Regions from separate parts of the Streptomyces cynarae genome, predicted to be linked through region 1. Evidence: riboswitches for the same ligand, from Rfam matches in the RefSeq annotation. Region 1 holds a riboswitch; the other holds the start of a gene.
The links. Region 1 has a riboswitch for glycine ahead of gcvP (aminomethyl-transferring glycine dehydrogenase). Riboswitches for the same ligand answer to the same signal wherever they lie in the genome.

Region 1 (7,466 bases):
TCGCCGCCCATCAGCCGGACGTACGCCCAGGAGATCGGAAGGATGCCCGCGGAGCCCCACGGGGCGGCCGAGATCGGGCCCACGCCCGTCTGCGGACCGGCCTCGGGCTGCATCGGGTGGTTCGGCAGATACGGCGCCAGGTGCTCGCGGACCGCCACCGGGCCGACGCCCGGGCCACCGCCGCCGTGCGGGATGCAGAACGTCTTGTGCAGGTTCAGGTGCGAGACGTCGCCGCCGAAGTGGCCCGGCTTGGCGAGGCCGACCAGCGCGTTGAGGTTGGCTCCGTCGACGTAGACCTGCCCGCCCGCCTCGTGCACGGCCGCGCAGATGTCGGCGACGTGCTCCTCGAACACGCCGTGCGTGGACGGGTACGTGATCATCAGCACCGACAGCTCGTCGCGGTACTGCTCGATCTTGGCCCGCAGGTCCTCCACGTCGATCTCGCCGTCCTCGGCGGTCTTCACCACGACGACCTTCATCCCGGCCATGACGGCGCTGGCGGCGTTGGTGCCGTGCGCGGAGGACGGGATGAGGCAGACGGTGCGCCGGTCGTCGCCGTTGGCGCGGTGGTAGCCGCGCACGGCCAGCAGACCTGCCAGCTCGCCCTGGGAGCCGGCGTTGGGCTGGAGGGAGACCTTGTCGTAGCCGGTGACCTCGGCGAGACGCTCCTCCAGCTCGCGGATGAGCGTGAGGTAGCCCTGGGCCTGCTCGGCGGGCGCGAACGGGTGCAGCTGGCCGAACTCGGGCCAGGTGACCGGCTCCATCTCCGTGGTTGCGTTGAGCTTCATGGTGCAGGAGCCCAGCGGGATCATGCCCCGGTCGAGCGCGTAGTCGCGGTCGGCCAGCCTGCGCAGGTAGCGCAGCATCGCGGTCTCGGAGCGGTGCTGGTGGAAGACCGGGTGGGTGAGGTAGTCGTCGCTGCGCAGCAGGGCCTGCGGGAGCGCGTCCTCGATGGTGGCGTCCAGCGCGTCGATGTCGCCCCCGACGCCGAACGCGGTCCACACCGCGCGCAGCTGGGCCCGGCCCGTGGTCTCGTCGCAGGCGGCCGAGACGTGGTCGGCGTCGACGAGGCGCAGGTTGACGCCGTTCTCCCGGGCGGCGGCGACGACCTCGGCGGCCCGCCCCGGAACCCGGGCGGTCACGGTGTCGAAGTAGGCGCCGTGGACGACCTCGACCCCGCCGGCCGTCAGGCCCGCGGCGAGGACCGCCGTGTACCGGTGGGTGCGCCGGGCGATGTTCCGCAGGCCCTCGGGCCCGTGGTACACGGCGTACATCCCGGCCATCACGGCGAGCAGCACCTGAGCGGTGCAGATGTTGCTGGTCGCCTTCTCGCGGCGGATGTGCTGCTCGCGCGTCTGCAGGGCGAGCCGGTACGCCTTGTGGCCGTCGGCGTCCACGGAGACTCCCACGAGCCTGCCGGGCAGGCTGCGGGCGAACTTCTCGTTCACCGCCATGTAGCCCGCGTGCGGGCCGCCGAAGCCCATCGGGACGCCGAAGCGCTGGGTGGTCCCGACGGCGATGTCGGCGCCGAGCTCGCCGGGCGACTTCAGCAGGGTCAGCGCGAGCAGGTCGGCGGCGACGGTGACGAGGGCGCCCAGCTGGTGGGCCTGGTCGATGAGGGGCTTGATGTCGCGTACGGCACCGGAGGCGCCCGGGTACTGGATCAGTACGCCGTTGATCTCCCGCTCGGCGACCTCGGCCGGGATGCCGGCGCTGAGGTCGGCGACGACGACCTCGACACCGGTGGGCTCGGCGCGGGTCTGGATCACGGCGATGGTCTGCGGCAGCGCGTCCGCGTCGACCAGGAACAGGCCCTTCTTGTTCTTGCCCATGCGCCGGGACAGCGCCATGGCCTCGGCGGCGGCGGTGCCCTCGTCGAGCAGGGAGGCGCCGGAGGTCGGCAGGCCGGTGAGGTCGGCCACCATGGTCTGGAAGTTGAGCAGGGCCTCCAGCCGGCCCTGGGAGATCTCCGGCTGGTAGGGCGTGTACGCGGTGTACCAGGCGGGGTTCTCCATCACGTTCCGAAGGATCACCGGGGGCGTGAAGGTCCCGTAGTAGCCGAGACCGATCATGGAGTCCAGGACCTGGTTGCGGTCGGCGAGGGAGCGCAGCTCGGCCAGCACCTCGGACTCGGTGCGCGCGCCCGGCAGGTCGAGGGCGTCGGCGTTCTTGATCACATCGGGCACCGCGGCGGCGGTCAGCTCGTCGAGCGAGCCGTAGCCGACATGCGCGAGCATCTTGGCCCGCGCCTCCGGGTCGGGCCCGATGTGGCGGTGCTCGAACGGAGTGCCCTGTTCGAGCTCGGAGAGCGGAATGCGCTGGGCGGTCATTGCGGAGGCCTCCTGGTCTGACGCGACCTTTGAGGGGCACCACGGCGCGGGTACCCCGACGGCCTCCCCCTCTGTCATCTCGACCTGAGAGCTTCACCGGTCCGCCCGAAGGCTCGCCGGCTTTCACCGTCGGTGAGAGCGGAAGCCGTCGACACCCGCCCTGCTTTCCAGAGTGACCTCGTCCGTGCGGTACCTGGGCCTGAGAGATTCCGGGGAGGATTTGCTCCTTCGGCGCCTCCGGATCGCTCCGGAGGACTCTCCCGCACGGGGTCAACGGCCGCTTGCCAGACTACCAGCGAGGACGAGTCGGCAGCCTGCGCGGGAATCTTCAAGTGGCCGCCTTCCCGAATGTGCTCTTTCGTAGTGCTTACGGATGGGTTGCGACCAGTTGGAGGGACCGTGCAGACCGACATCGATCCGCGGAATCTGATCGGCCGCAAGGCGTTCGACCGCAATGGCCACAAGATCGGCACGATCGACGAGGTGTACCTCGACGACGCGACGGGTGTACCGGAGTGGGCGGCGATACGGACCGGCCTGTTCGGCAGGGACGCGTTCGTCCCCCTGGAGCCCAGCGAGCTGGTCGAGGGCGCGCTGTACGTCCCCTTCGAACGCGCCCTGATCAAGGAGGCCCCCGACTTCGGCGTCGGCCGCCACCTGTCCCCCGAACAGGAACTGCAGCTCTACCACCACTACGGCCTGGACGTCTCGGCACCGCCGCCGCCGGACCGTGACTTCGGCCGTTTGGCGGGGTCGGACGAGGCGTGATGCGTCGGGGGCAGACTTCCGTGCCTGCTCGCCGGTGTCAGGCGCCCGTGCCCGTGGGGGCCGGACGCTCCGCGATCTCGGGGACGTCGAGCACCAGGGGCAGCGGGTCCGCCGGCTCCAGCTGAGGGTCGTCGACGCTGAACGTGCGGACCCGGCCCGGCCCCGACTGCGGTGTCTCGAACCGCACGGTCACCCTGCCCAGCCCGCTGCCCTGCACCCATCCCGGCCCGTACTCGCCATGACGGACGTCGTGCCCCGCGAGCCAGACCCGCTCGGGTGGCGCCGCCTGCTCTTCGGCAAGGGGCTCCTCCGCCTCCGGCCGCTCCTCCGCCGTGGCCTCCCCCGCCGCCAGGTGGGCCTGCGCGAACAGGTCCTCCTGTGTGTAGTCGGCGAGTCCGCTGACCCCCACCCCCAGCAGCCGCACCCCGCCGGTCGTGTCCACGGGCTCCAGCAGCCGCGCCGCCGCCTCCCGCACCACCGCCTGATCGTCCGTGGGCCCCCTCAGGGTCTCGGACCGGGTCAGGGTGGAGAAGTCGTACCTCCGCACCTTCAGCACGATGGTCCGCCCCGACAACCCGGCGTCCCGCAGTCTGCGCACACACCGGTCCGCCAGCCGCTGCACCTCCAGGCCGATCCGCAGCCGGTCGTGGATGTCGACGTCGTACGTGTCCTCGACGGACACCGACTTGGCCTCCCGCTCGGCCACCACCGGCCGCTCGTCGTGCGCCAGTGCCATCGCGTACAGCGCCTGCCCGTGCGCCTTGCCGAGCAGCCGTACGAGCTCGTCCTCGCCCGCCTCGGCGATCTCGTCGATCGTGGTGATCCCGGCCCGCCGCAGATGGTCACCGGTCGCCGGACCGACCCCCGGGAGCGTGCGCACCGGCATCGGACCGAGCAGTGCGCGCTCGGTACCCGGTCGTATCAGCGTCAAGCCGTCCGGCTTGGCCTGCTCCGAGGCGATCTTGGCGAGCATCTTGGAGGCGGCGAGCCCCACGGACCCCGTCAGCCCGGTGACGGCCCGGATGTCCGCGCGCAGCTTCACACCGACCCGTCGCGCCGACTCCTCGTCCCAGGCTGCTCCCCCGGCCTCCAGATCCACGAACGCCTCGTCCAGGCTCAACGGCTCCACCAGCGGCGACAGGCCCCGCAGCAGGGACATCACCTGCTCGCTGATCCTGCGGTAGATCCCGAAGCGCGGCACCAGATACGCGGCGTTGGGCGCGAGCCGGCGTGCCTGGGCCATCGGCATCGCCGAGTGCACCCCGAAGACGCGCGCCTCGTACGACGCCGTGGCCACCACTCCGCGCGGCCCCAGCCCGCCCACGATCACGGCCTTCCCGCGCAGGCTCGGCTTGGCTGCCTGCTCCACCGAGGCGTAGAAGGCATCCATGTCGAGGTGCAGGATGGTCGGCGCGGTTCTCACATCTCCGATGCTGCCCTACACCACTGACAGTGCGGCCCCGCCGCGGCCGGCCTCTCAGACGGCCCGGTTGCGCCGCCGCGCCAGCTCGTCCGCCGGGTTGTGGCCCACGATCGTCTCGCCCGTGTCGACACGTTCACCGTGCAACTGCGACAGCGCGTTCTCCACGTCCCGCCACACGACGCCCACGGCGATGCCGAAGATGCCCTGCCCGCCCTGGAGCAGGGCGTGGACCTCGTCCGGGGACGTGCACTCGTAGACCGTCGCGCCGTCGCTCATCAGCGTCATCCGCTCCAGGTCACGGAAACCCCGCTCCCTGAGGTGCTGGACCGCGGTTCGGATGTTCTGCAGGGACACTCCGGTGTCGAGGAAACGCTTGACGATCTTCAGGACGACGACGTCGCGGAAGCTGTACAGCCGCTGCGTCCCCGATCCGTAGGCGGGGCGCACGCTAGGTTCGACCAGACCCGTCCTGGCCCAGTAGTCCAGCTGCCGGTAGGTGATGCCCGCGGCGGCGCACGCCGTGGGGCCGCGATAGCCGATGTCCTCGGAAGCCGCCCCTCCGCCGCCCGGCACGGGCGTCGGCCGCTGAGGGGCGGAGCCGGCCGCGTTGCCGTGAAGCCGGTACGGACCGCTCTCCCCCAGACTGCGTCCAGGGGCACCCCCAGCCGTACCGCCGCCGCTGCTTCTCACGCCGACCTCCGTCCTTGACCTGCCTTCTCGACGGTAGGCAGTCACCACGGGTGCGTCAACGATCGCCACACTCGGCACGCCGAGTGATAATCACCCTAGGAGTGGTTTCCCGTGCCCTTCCGCGGGGAAAGGCTAGCCGAATGCTCTAGCGCGGCCCTTGATGGCCGCGGCCCCGGCCGCCCGCCTCTCTGTCGTATCGCCCGACGGCCGGACGTGTCCCGGCTCCCCGCACACACGGCCGTGTCCTGGGCCGTCCTCTCAGCGCAGTGCGCCGCCCCGCACCGGGGTCGGCATGCTCCGGCCCGTGCCCGGCAAAGGGATGCCGCAGACACAAGACGGGCAAGCCGCCGCGGGCGCCGCGTCGCCCGTCGGCCCGAGACCCCTCAGGGACCGTCACTGGCTGCTGGTCCCGAAGTCCTCCGGTGAGATCTGGTCGAGGAACTCGCGGAACTTCTCGACCTCGTCCTCCTGCTCGTCCGGGATGGCGATCCCCGCGTCGTCCAGCACGCCGTCACTGCCGTAGATCGGCGTGCCGGTGCGCAGCGCGAGCGCTATGGCGTCGGACGGGCGGGCGCTCACCTCGACACCGCTGGCGAAGACCAGCTCCGCGTAGAAGACGCCTTCACGCAGATCCGTGATGCGCACTTCCGTGAGCTCCTGCCCGACGGCCTCCAGCACGTCCTTGAACAGGTCGTGCGTCAGAGGTCGCGCGGGGGCCATGCCCTGCTGGGCGAACGCGATGGCCGTCGCCTCCCCGGGGCCGATCCAGATGGGGAGGTAGCGGTCGCCTCCCACTTCACGCAGGAGCACGATCGGCTGGTTGGAGGGCATCTCGACCCGGACACCTACGACATCGAGCTCGTTCACACAGCAACCCTAGGCCGTGCCCGGGATGTTTGGGTAGTCGGGCACAGAACGCCTGGCCGATCCGCCCATGGCGAACGCCCGGATCAGGGCAGCCGTACGCCCAGCGCGGACTGCACCAGCGCCGCGTGCAGTTTCACCGCGAGCCCCGCGAGCTCCTTCGTACGGGCCTCGGCATGCGCCCTGGTCTGTGGATTGCGGTGGCGGCGCAGCGGGGCCACCACCTGGTCCACCAAGCCGGCCTCGCGGTCCGCGGCGGCCTTCACCGCGCGAAGATGGCGTGGCTCGATGCCGTGCCGGCCCAGTTCCACCACGAGAGTGGCCACGGTGATCGCCTCGGCGTCATACGTGCCGTCCGGCAGCGGCGCGAGCAGCCCGTACGACTCCCACTCCTGAAGCTGCTCGGCACCGATCCCGGCGGCCGTCAGCAGCTCCTCGCGGCCGATCCGGGCGGGCGCGGGGCAGTCGGGCTCGCCCAGGAGGTCTCCGAGCAGCTCGCCCTCGGCGGTCTCCCCCGGCCGGCCCAGGGGCGGCAGCCGCACCTCATCGCCCCGCTCCAGGGCGTCCAGGTGCTCGCGGATCACCTTCAGCGGCAGATAGTGGTCCCGCTGCATCCTCAGCACCTGGCCGAGCCGCTCGACGTCACGCGCGCTGAACTTCCGGTACCCCGAAGGGGTCCGCTGCGGCTCGATGAGCCCCTCGGACTCCAGGAAACGGATCTTGGAGATGGTGACTTCGGGGAACTCCTCGCGCAGCACGTTCAGCACCGTGCCGATGCTCATCAGCCGGCCGTCCGCGGCGGCGGTGCCGCTGTCGGCACCGCCGCTCGGTGTGTGAAGCATGGACCCTTCCCCGCGCGGGTCAGATGCCCCGCTGGTTCGCGTAGAAGACCAGCCTGTACTTGCCGATCTGCACCTCGTCGCCGTTGTGCAGCGCGACCTGGTCGATGCGCTCCCTGTTGACGTACGTGCCGTTGAGGCTGCCGACGTCGGCGACCGTGAACATGCCGTCCGGGCCCCGGCGGAACTCGACGTGGCGGCGCGAGACGGTCACGTCGTCCAGGAAGATGTCGCTCTGCGGATGGCGCCCCGCCGTGGTCAGGTCGCTGTCCAGCAGGAAGCGACTGCCCGAGTTCGGGCCCCGGCGCACCACCAGGAGAGCCGAGCCGAACGGCAGCGCCTCCACGGCCGCCTGCGCCTCGGGCGACAGCGTCGGCACCGGCGTCTGGCCGGTGGCCTCCGCGTCGTAGGCCTCCAGGCCCGAGATGGAGATCGTGGACGTCGTCTCCGACGCACGCTCCGGGACCGCCCCGGCCCGCAGCGGCGCACCGCAGTTGGAGCAGAAGCGGCTGTTCTCCGCGTTGCGGTGACCACACCGCGTACACACCAGGG
Region 2 (7,466 bases), 4.5 Mb from region 1:
CTCGACCGTGCCTGTGGCCCGGCAGCTCGCCTCCGACGAGCCCTGTCTCCTGGTGACCGGATACGAGCCCGAGATGGGCTGGTACTCCGGGTGCGACGCGGTCACATACAGCCAGTACCGTCGGATGGAACCGCCCCCTCACACAAGAGTCAGCCTTGTGCTCTTCGAACGAGGGCGCCTGCAACCCGGCCCGGCAGCCCTGAAGCAGCTGATCGGCGGGCGTGAAACCACAACGCGAAGGATCCCCACCCGGGGAGCCGTCGGCGACGCAACGGTGATCACACTGCACTGAGACCCGGCCGGGCGGCCGACCACCGCGCGGCGCAGACGCTCGTGCGTCCCGTCATGACCGAGTGCCGGTCCCGGCAGCCGCGACATGCCAGCTCGAGGGCCTGTTCCCGCAGGCCTGTTGCTTCGTGCCGGTTCCCTCAGCACTCGATGATGTTGACGGCCAGCCCGCCCCGCGCCGTCTCCTTGTACTTGACGCTCATGTCCGCGCCGGTCTCCTTCATGGTCTTGATGACCTTGTCGAGGGAGACCTTGTGCGAGCCGTCGCCGCGCATCGCCATCCGGGCCGCCGTGACCGCCTTCACCGCGGCCATGCCGTTGCGTTCGATGCACGGGATCTGGACCAGACCGCCGACCGGGTCGCAGGTCAGGCCGAGGTTGTGCTCCATGCCGATCTCGGCCGCGTTCTCCACCTGCTCGGGGGTGCCGCCCAGCACCTCCGCCAGCGCGCCCGCCGCCATGGAGCAGGCCGAGCCGACCTCGCCCTGGCACCCGACCTCGGCGCCGGAGATGGACGCGTTCTCCTTGAAGAGCATGCCGATCGCTCCGGCGGCCAGCAGGAAGCGCACGATCCCGTCCTCGTCCGCGCCGGGCACGAAGTTGATGTAGTAGTGCAGGACCGCCGGGATGATGCCCGCGGCACCGTTCGTGGGGGCGGTCACGACCCGGCCGCCGGCCGCGTTCTCCTCGTTCACCGCCATCGCGTAGAGCGTGATCCACTCCATCGCGCGGGCCGTCGCGTCGCCCTCGGCGCGCAGCTGGCGGGCGGTGACGGCCGCGCGGCGGCGCACCTTCAGGCCGCCGGGCAGGATGCCCTCCCGGGACATGCCCCGCGCCACGCACGCCTGCATGACCCGCCAGATGTCCAGCAGCCCGGAGCGGATCTCCTCCTCCGAACGCCACGCACGCTCGTTCTCCAGCATCAGCGAGGAGATCGACAGGCCCGTCTCCTTCGTCAGCCGCAGCAGCTCGTCGCCCGTGCGGAAGGGGTACTTCAGGACCGTGTCGTCGAGCTTGATGCGGTCGGCGCCCACCGCGTCCTCGTCCACGACGAAGCCGCCGCCGACCGAGTAGTACGTCTTGGAGAGCAGCTCCTTGCCCTCGGCGTCGTACGCCCACACCGTCATGCCGTTGGCGTGGTACGGCAGCGCCTTGCGGCGGTGCAGGATCAGGTCGTCGTCGAAGGAGAACGGGACCTCGTGCTCGCCGAGGAGCTTCAGACGGCCCTCCGCCTTGATCGCCTCGACCCGCTCGTCGGCCGTCTCCACGTCCACCGTGCGCGGGGAGGCGCCCTCGAGGCCGAGCAGGACCGCCTTCGGGGTGCCGTGACCGTGGCCGGTCGCGCCGAGGGAGCCGTACAGCTCGCAGCGCAGGGACGCCACCGAGGCCAGCAGGTCCTCGTTGCCCAGCCGGCGGGCGAACATGCGGGCCGCGCGCATCGGGCCGACCGTGTGGGAGCTGGACGGGCCGATGCCGATCGAGAACAGGTCGAAGACCGAGACGGCCACGGGTGACTCCTCACTACGGGGGTGGTGCAAAAGGGGGTGGTGCAGAAGGGGCGGTACAGGGGTGCGGGCACCGCGCACGCCGGTACTCCCAGTGTGCGCGGTGCCCCGCAGAAGGTGACCTACTTGTTCAGACCCGGGTACAGCGGGTGCTTCTCGGCCAGGGCCTTGACCCGGGCCTTGAGCCCCTCCGCGTCGTAGGACGGCTTCAGCGTCTCGGCGATGACGTCCGCGACCTCCGTGAAGTCCTCGGCCGTGAAGCCGCGGGTCGCCAGGGCCGGCGTGCCGATGCGCAGGCCCGAGGTGACCATCGGCGGGCGCGGGTCGTTCGGGACCGCGTTGCGGTTGACCGTGATGCCGACCTCGTGCAGGCGGTCCTCCGCCTGCTGCCCGTCCAGCTCCGAGTCGCGCAGGTCGACCAGGATCAGGTGCACGTCCGTGCCGCCGGTCAACACGTTCACGCCGGCCTCGCGCGCGTCGGCGGCCGTCAGCCGCTCGGCGAGGATCTTCGCGCCCTCGACGGTACGGCGCTGGCGCTCGCGGAACTCCTCCGACGCGGCGACCTTGAAGGACACCGCCTTGGCCGCGATCACGTGCTCCAGGGGGCCGCCCTGGAAGCCCGGGAAGACGGACGAGTTCAGCTTCTTCGCGAAGTCCTTCTTCGCGAGGATGATGCCGCCGCGCGGACCGCCCAGCGTCTTGTGGGTGGTGGAGGTGACGACATCGGCGTACTCCACCGGGTTCGGGTGCAGGCCCGCCGCGACCAGACCGGCGAAGTGCGCCATGTCCACCCACAGGTACGCCTCGACCTCGTCCGCGATCCGGCGGAACTCGGCGAAGTCCAGCTGCCGCGGGTACGCCGACCAGCCCGCGATGATCACCTTCGGGCGGTGCTCCTTGGCGAGCCGCTCGACCTCGGCCATGTCGACCCGGCCGGTCTCGTCCACGTGGTAGGCGACCACGTCGAACTGCTTGCCCGAGAAGTTCAGCCGCATCCCGTGGGTCAGGTGGCCGCCGTGCGCCAGGTCCAGGCCGAGGATGGTGTCGCCGGGCTGGGCCAGCGCGAACAGGGCGGCCTGGTTGGCGGAGGCGCCGGAGTGGGGCTGCACATTGGCGTACTCCGCGCCGAACAGCTCCTTGATCCGGTCGATGGCGATCTGCTCGGCGACGTCGACGTGCTCGCAGCCGCCGTAGTAGCGGCGGCCGGGGTAGCCCTCGGCGTATTTGTTGGTGAGGACCGAGCCCTGCGCCTCCATGACCGCCAGCGGGGCGAAGTTCTCGGAGGCGATCATCTCGAGGGTGGACTGCTGGCGGTGCAGCTCGGCGTCGACCGCTGCGGCGACCTCCGGGTCGAGCTCGTGCAGGGACGTGTTCAGAACGGTCATCTGCGGGTGCGCTCCTCAGCCGGCGACGTGGGCGTCGTACTCGTCGGCGGACAGCAGGTCGGCCGGCTCCTCGGACACGCGCACCTTGAACAGCCAGCCGCCCTCGAACGGCTCGGAGTTCACCAGCGACGGGTCGTTGACCACGTCCTCGTTGACCTCCGTGATCTCGCCGGTGACCGGGGAGTACAGGTCGCTGACCGACTTCGTCGACTCCAGCTCGCCGCAGGTCTCGCCCGCGGTCACCGTGTCACCGACCTCCGGGAGCTGGACGAAGACGACATCGCCGAGCGCGTTCGCCGCGTGCTCCGTGATGCCGACCGTCGCGACGCCGTCCTCGGCGTCCGACAGCCACTCGTGCTCCTTGCTGTAGCGCAGCTGCTGGGGGTTGCTCATGGCCTGAATTCTCCTGTACGCGGGGGAGTGGTGGTGAAGGGAGTACTGCTGGAGACGTGCGTGAGCACGGCGGAGGTGCGCGGGATCACGTCACCTGTCCGCCGAGTGCCTACTTCTGGCGCTTGTAGAACGGCAGTGCCACGACCTCGTGCGGCTCGTGGCTGCCCCGGATGTCCACCCCGACCCCGGGCGTGCCCGGCGCGGAGTGTGCGGCGTCGACGTACGCCATCGCGATCGGCCTGCCCAGCGTGGGGGAGGGCGCCCCGGAGGTGACCTCGCCGATCACCTCGCCGCCCGCGACGACCGGGTAACCGGCCCGCGGCACGCGGCGGCCCTCGGCGACCAGGCCGACGAGGACGCGGGGCGGGTTCTCCTGAGCACGGGCCGCGGCCTCCTCCAGCGCGGCACGCCCCACGAAGTCGCCCTCCTTCTCGAACTTCACCACCCGGCCGAGCCCGGCGTCGAAGGGCGTCAGCGAGGTGCTCAGCTCGTGCCCGTACAGCGGCATGCCCGCTTCCAGGCGCAGCGTGTCGCGGCAGGAGAGCCCGCAGGGGGCCAGACCGACGGGGGCGCCCGCCTCGGTCAGCGCCTGCCACAGCTTCTCGGCGTGCTCGGGCGCGACGAACAACTCGAAGCCGTCCTCGCCGGTGTAGCCGGTGCGCGCGATGAGGGCGGGGACGCCCGCCACCGTGCCGGGCAGGCCGGCGTAGTACTTCAGGCCGTCGAGATCGGCGTCGGTGAGGGACTTCAGGATGCCGGGCGACTCGGGGCCCTGGACGGCGATCAGCGCATACGCGTCCCGGTCGTCGCGCACCGCGGCGGCGAAGCCCGCGGCACGCTCGGTCAGCGCGTCGAGGACCACCTGGGCGTTGGAGGCGTTGGCGACGACCATGTACTCGGCGTCGGCCAGCCGGTAGACGATCAGGTCGTCCAGGATGCCGCCGTCCTCCCGGCAGATCATGGTGTAGCGGGCGCGGCCCACGCGGACGGAAGCGATGTCGCCGACCAGCGCGTGGTTGAGGAACCGGTCCGCCTCGGGCCCGGTCACCGTGATCTCGCCCATGTGCGAGAGGTCGAACAGCCCCGCCTTGGTGCGGACGGCGACGTGCTCGTCGCGCTCGGAGCCGTACCTGAGGGGCATGTCCCAGCCGGCGAAGTCGGTCATCGTCGCGCCGAGCGAACGATGCAGGGCATCGAGCGCGGTGCGGCGCAGGGGGCTACTGCTCATCGGTTGTGCTCCCAGGGCGTGGGTCCCCCCGCGCGAGCGAATTCGAGCGTGGGGGAGGGCGAGGTCGGTCCTCCCCATCTGTCATCGGAACCTGAGAGGTTCGCCATGAACGCCCGCACGGCGGGTCGTCACGGCTTGCACCTTGGGTGGAGCCACCGAGAAGCGGCCCGCTTTCCAGATGTGCCTCGCCCGCGCGGTATCGGGGCCTGAGAGATTCAAGGGAGGGACTTGCTCCTTCGGCGCCCGGGCCCACGTACGTACCCCGTACGTCCCCGGAACTCTCCCGCGCGGATTCAAGCGGCCGGTATGCAGTTGGCGCGCACATCATTGCACGCCTCGCCCGATCGTGGCAGGCCGCGTGGGCATCCGGCCCGGGACCGCCGGCGTGACCGGCTTCCGGACGCATCTGTGACCGGCTTGTGGCAGTACGCGAACGCCATCGGGGGAAACCGTCCATTACCTTCTCTTTACACTCGGCGGGGATGGGACTTCCTGACCGCAAGGGAGGACGATCACGGTGGACAGGACGACGGCGTACGCCATGACCACGGGCATCGCGGTACCCCGGCAGCCCGGAGCCCCGGCCCGGGAGGCGGCGCGCCGGTGCCGGCGCCGGTGGTCCGCGACCTGCGCGACCGAGGGGGCCACAGCCCGTACGGGCTCACCTTCGGCGCCCGCGACCTCGTCGTGGTCACCGGCCTGCCCGGCAGCGGCAAGTCCACGCTCATGCGGCGCACGGTGCGCGGCGCCCGCGTCGACTCCCAGGACACCCGCGACCGCTGGGACGCGCGCCTGGCACGCTTCCTGCCGTACGGGGTCTACCGCCCCCTGGTCCGCCTCGCGCACTACGCGGGCCTGCGCCGGGCCCTGCGCGCCGGCAGCGGAGTCGTCGTGCACGACTGCGGCACCCAGACCTGGGTGCGCACCTGGCTGGCCCGCGAGGCCCGGCGCCGAGGCGGCACGCTGCATCTGCTTCTGCTCGACGTCACCCCCGACACGGCCCTGGACGGCCAGCGCGAGCGGGGCCGAGGCGTCTCCAGGTACGCCTTCCTGCGCCACCGCCGCGCCAATCGTCATCTGCTGCGCGCCGTCGAGCGGGGCAGGCTCCCGGAGGGCTGCGGCTCGGCGGTCCTGCTCGACCGCGACGCGGTGGACGTGCTGCGCCGGATCGACTTCGCGGACCGCCCGGAAGGAGCGGAATGAATCGCGCCGCCTTCCTGCGCCACCGCCGCGCCAATCGTCATCTGCTGCGCGCCGTCGAGCGGGGCAGGCTCCCGGAGGGCTGCGGCTCGGCGGTCCTGCTCGACCGCGACGCGGTGGACGTGCTGCGCCGGATCGACTTCGCGGACCGCCCGGAAGGAGCGGAATGAATCGCGCCGCCCGCGCACCCGTTAGCCTTTTCGCCACACCAGTGGTACTCGGCAGGCGGTAGGCAGATGGACATCCCGGCGGACCTTCCCGCGGACTTCCCGGCACAGGCGCACCCCCATCCGCACGGCGGATGGCCGGGCAACGAGCTGGAGGAGGTGCTCTCCGCCTCGCTCGGCATCCCCTCGGCGGGCGGCCGGATCGTCGAGGTGCTGGGCCGCAGCTTCCTGTGGGTGCCGCTGCCGAACGGCGGCGGCCCGCACAGCGGCCCCCTCGACCTGCCCACACTGGACATCGAGGGACAGGCGTACGTCCCGGTGTTCAGCTCTGAGGAGCAGTTCCGCCACGCCGCCGGCGGCCACATGTCGTACACCATCGCGCCCGCCGCCGAGTTCGCCCGCGGGCTGCCCCCGCAGGTCGGCATCGCGGTCAACCCGGGCGGCGTGGTCGGCATACCCCTGCCTCCGGAGGCGGTGGCCGAACTGTGCCGCGTCGGACGCACCCCGCTGGACGGCCCCACGACCGGCGGCCGCGTCCGACTCTTCGAACCGGACTGGCAGGACGACCCGGTGGACTTCCTCGCCGCCGCGTCCGCCGAGTTCGCGGCGACCGGCGTGGTCCTCACGGCACGCCGCTGCCTTGCCGCCGTCGAGACGGCGGACCCGGTGCTGTTCGTCGGCGTGGAGCTCTCCCAGTGGGAGGGCGACCTCCGCACCCTCCCCATGGACGCCCTCGGCCGCGCCCTGGCCAAGGTGGCGGTCGAGTGGCCGGTCAACCTGGTCCTCCTGGACGTCGCCCAGGACCCGGTGGCCGACTGGATGAGAGAGAAGGTCCGGCCGTTCTACCAGCAGGGGTACTGAGCAGGGCGCTCCGTCAGGGGCGCCCCCTCAGGGGCGCGGGGCTGTGTCGATATACGGCTCCGCCGCGTGGGCGCGCCCAGCCACGAACGAGCCGCACCCGCCGGCCTGCAGCAGAGCCCGAGCTCTTGGGCGCCCGCGGCCGGCGGCAGCCACCGCGCACCGGCTGTCAGCGGACCCACCTAACCTGGTTTCATATGCGGAGCACATCGTCAGCGAAGGGGCGGTAAAGGGTGAGCGGGGTGAGCGCGAGCGGCACCACGGCCGGCCAGGTCGAACACATGCTGCGCCAGGTGACGCCCGGGCGTTACGACGCCTACGAGGCGCTCCTGCGCGCGCTCGCAACCCCGTCCACCGGCAGGGTCTGGATGCTGCTGTGGCACGGCCAGGCCGGCTCACCCGACGCCCAGTACGCGACCATGGAAGTGGACGGCAACGGCTA

Region 2: another riboswitch for glycine. It lies ahead of gcvT (glycine cleavage system aminomethyltransferase GcvT); the one in region 1 lies ahead of gcvP (aminomethyl-transferring glycine dehydrogenase).

The regions. Positions count from the first base shown of each region.
Region 1 covers NZ_CP106793.1:1,574,293-1,581,758, forward strand. Annotated here, with positions in the region: gene gcvP (aminomethyl-transferring glycine dehydrogenase) at 1-2,330, opposite strand, end outside; glycine riboswitch at 2,508-2,603, opposite strand; gene N8I84_RS07485 (PRC-barrel domain-containing protein) at 2,730-3,098, shown strand; gene N8I84_RS07490 (DNA polymerase IV) at 3,136-4,521, opposite strand; gene N8I84_RS07495 (MerR family transcriptional regulator) at 4,576-5,211, opposite strand; gene N8I84_RS07500 (bifunctional nuclease family protein) at 5,605-6,078, opposite strand; gene ftsR (transcriptional regulator FtsR) at 6,162-6,917, opposite strand; gene N8I84_RS07510 (zinc-ribbon and FHA domain-containing protein) at 6,937-7,466, opposite strand, start outside.
Region 2 covers NZ_CP106793.1:6,065,161-6,072,626, forward strand. Annotated here, with positions in the region: gene N8I84_RS27645 (glycosyltransferase family 39 protein) at 1-292, shown strand, start outside; gene N8I84_RS27650 (L-serine ammonia-lyase) at 429-1,796, opposite strand; gene glyA (serine hydroxymethyltransferase) at 1,916-3,178, opposite strand; gene gcvH (glycine cleavage system protein GcvH) at 3,194-3,571, opposite strand; gene gcvT (glycine cleavage system aminomethyltransferase GcvT) at 3,681-4,799, opposite strand; glycine riboswitch at 4,868-4,983, opposite strand; glycine riboswitch at 4,984-5,095, opposite strand; partial or broken gene N8I84_RS27670 (AAA family ATPase) at 5,317-6,002, shown strand; gene N8I84_RS27675 (hypothetical protein) at 5,999-6,169, shown strand; gene N8I84_RS27680 (enhanced serine sensitivity protein SseB) at 6,236-7,027, shown strand; gene N8I84_RS27685 (enhanced serine sensitivity protein SseB C-terminal domain-containing protein) at 7,267-7,466, shown strand, end outside.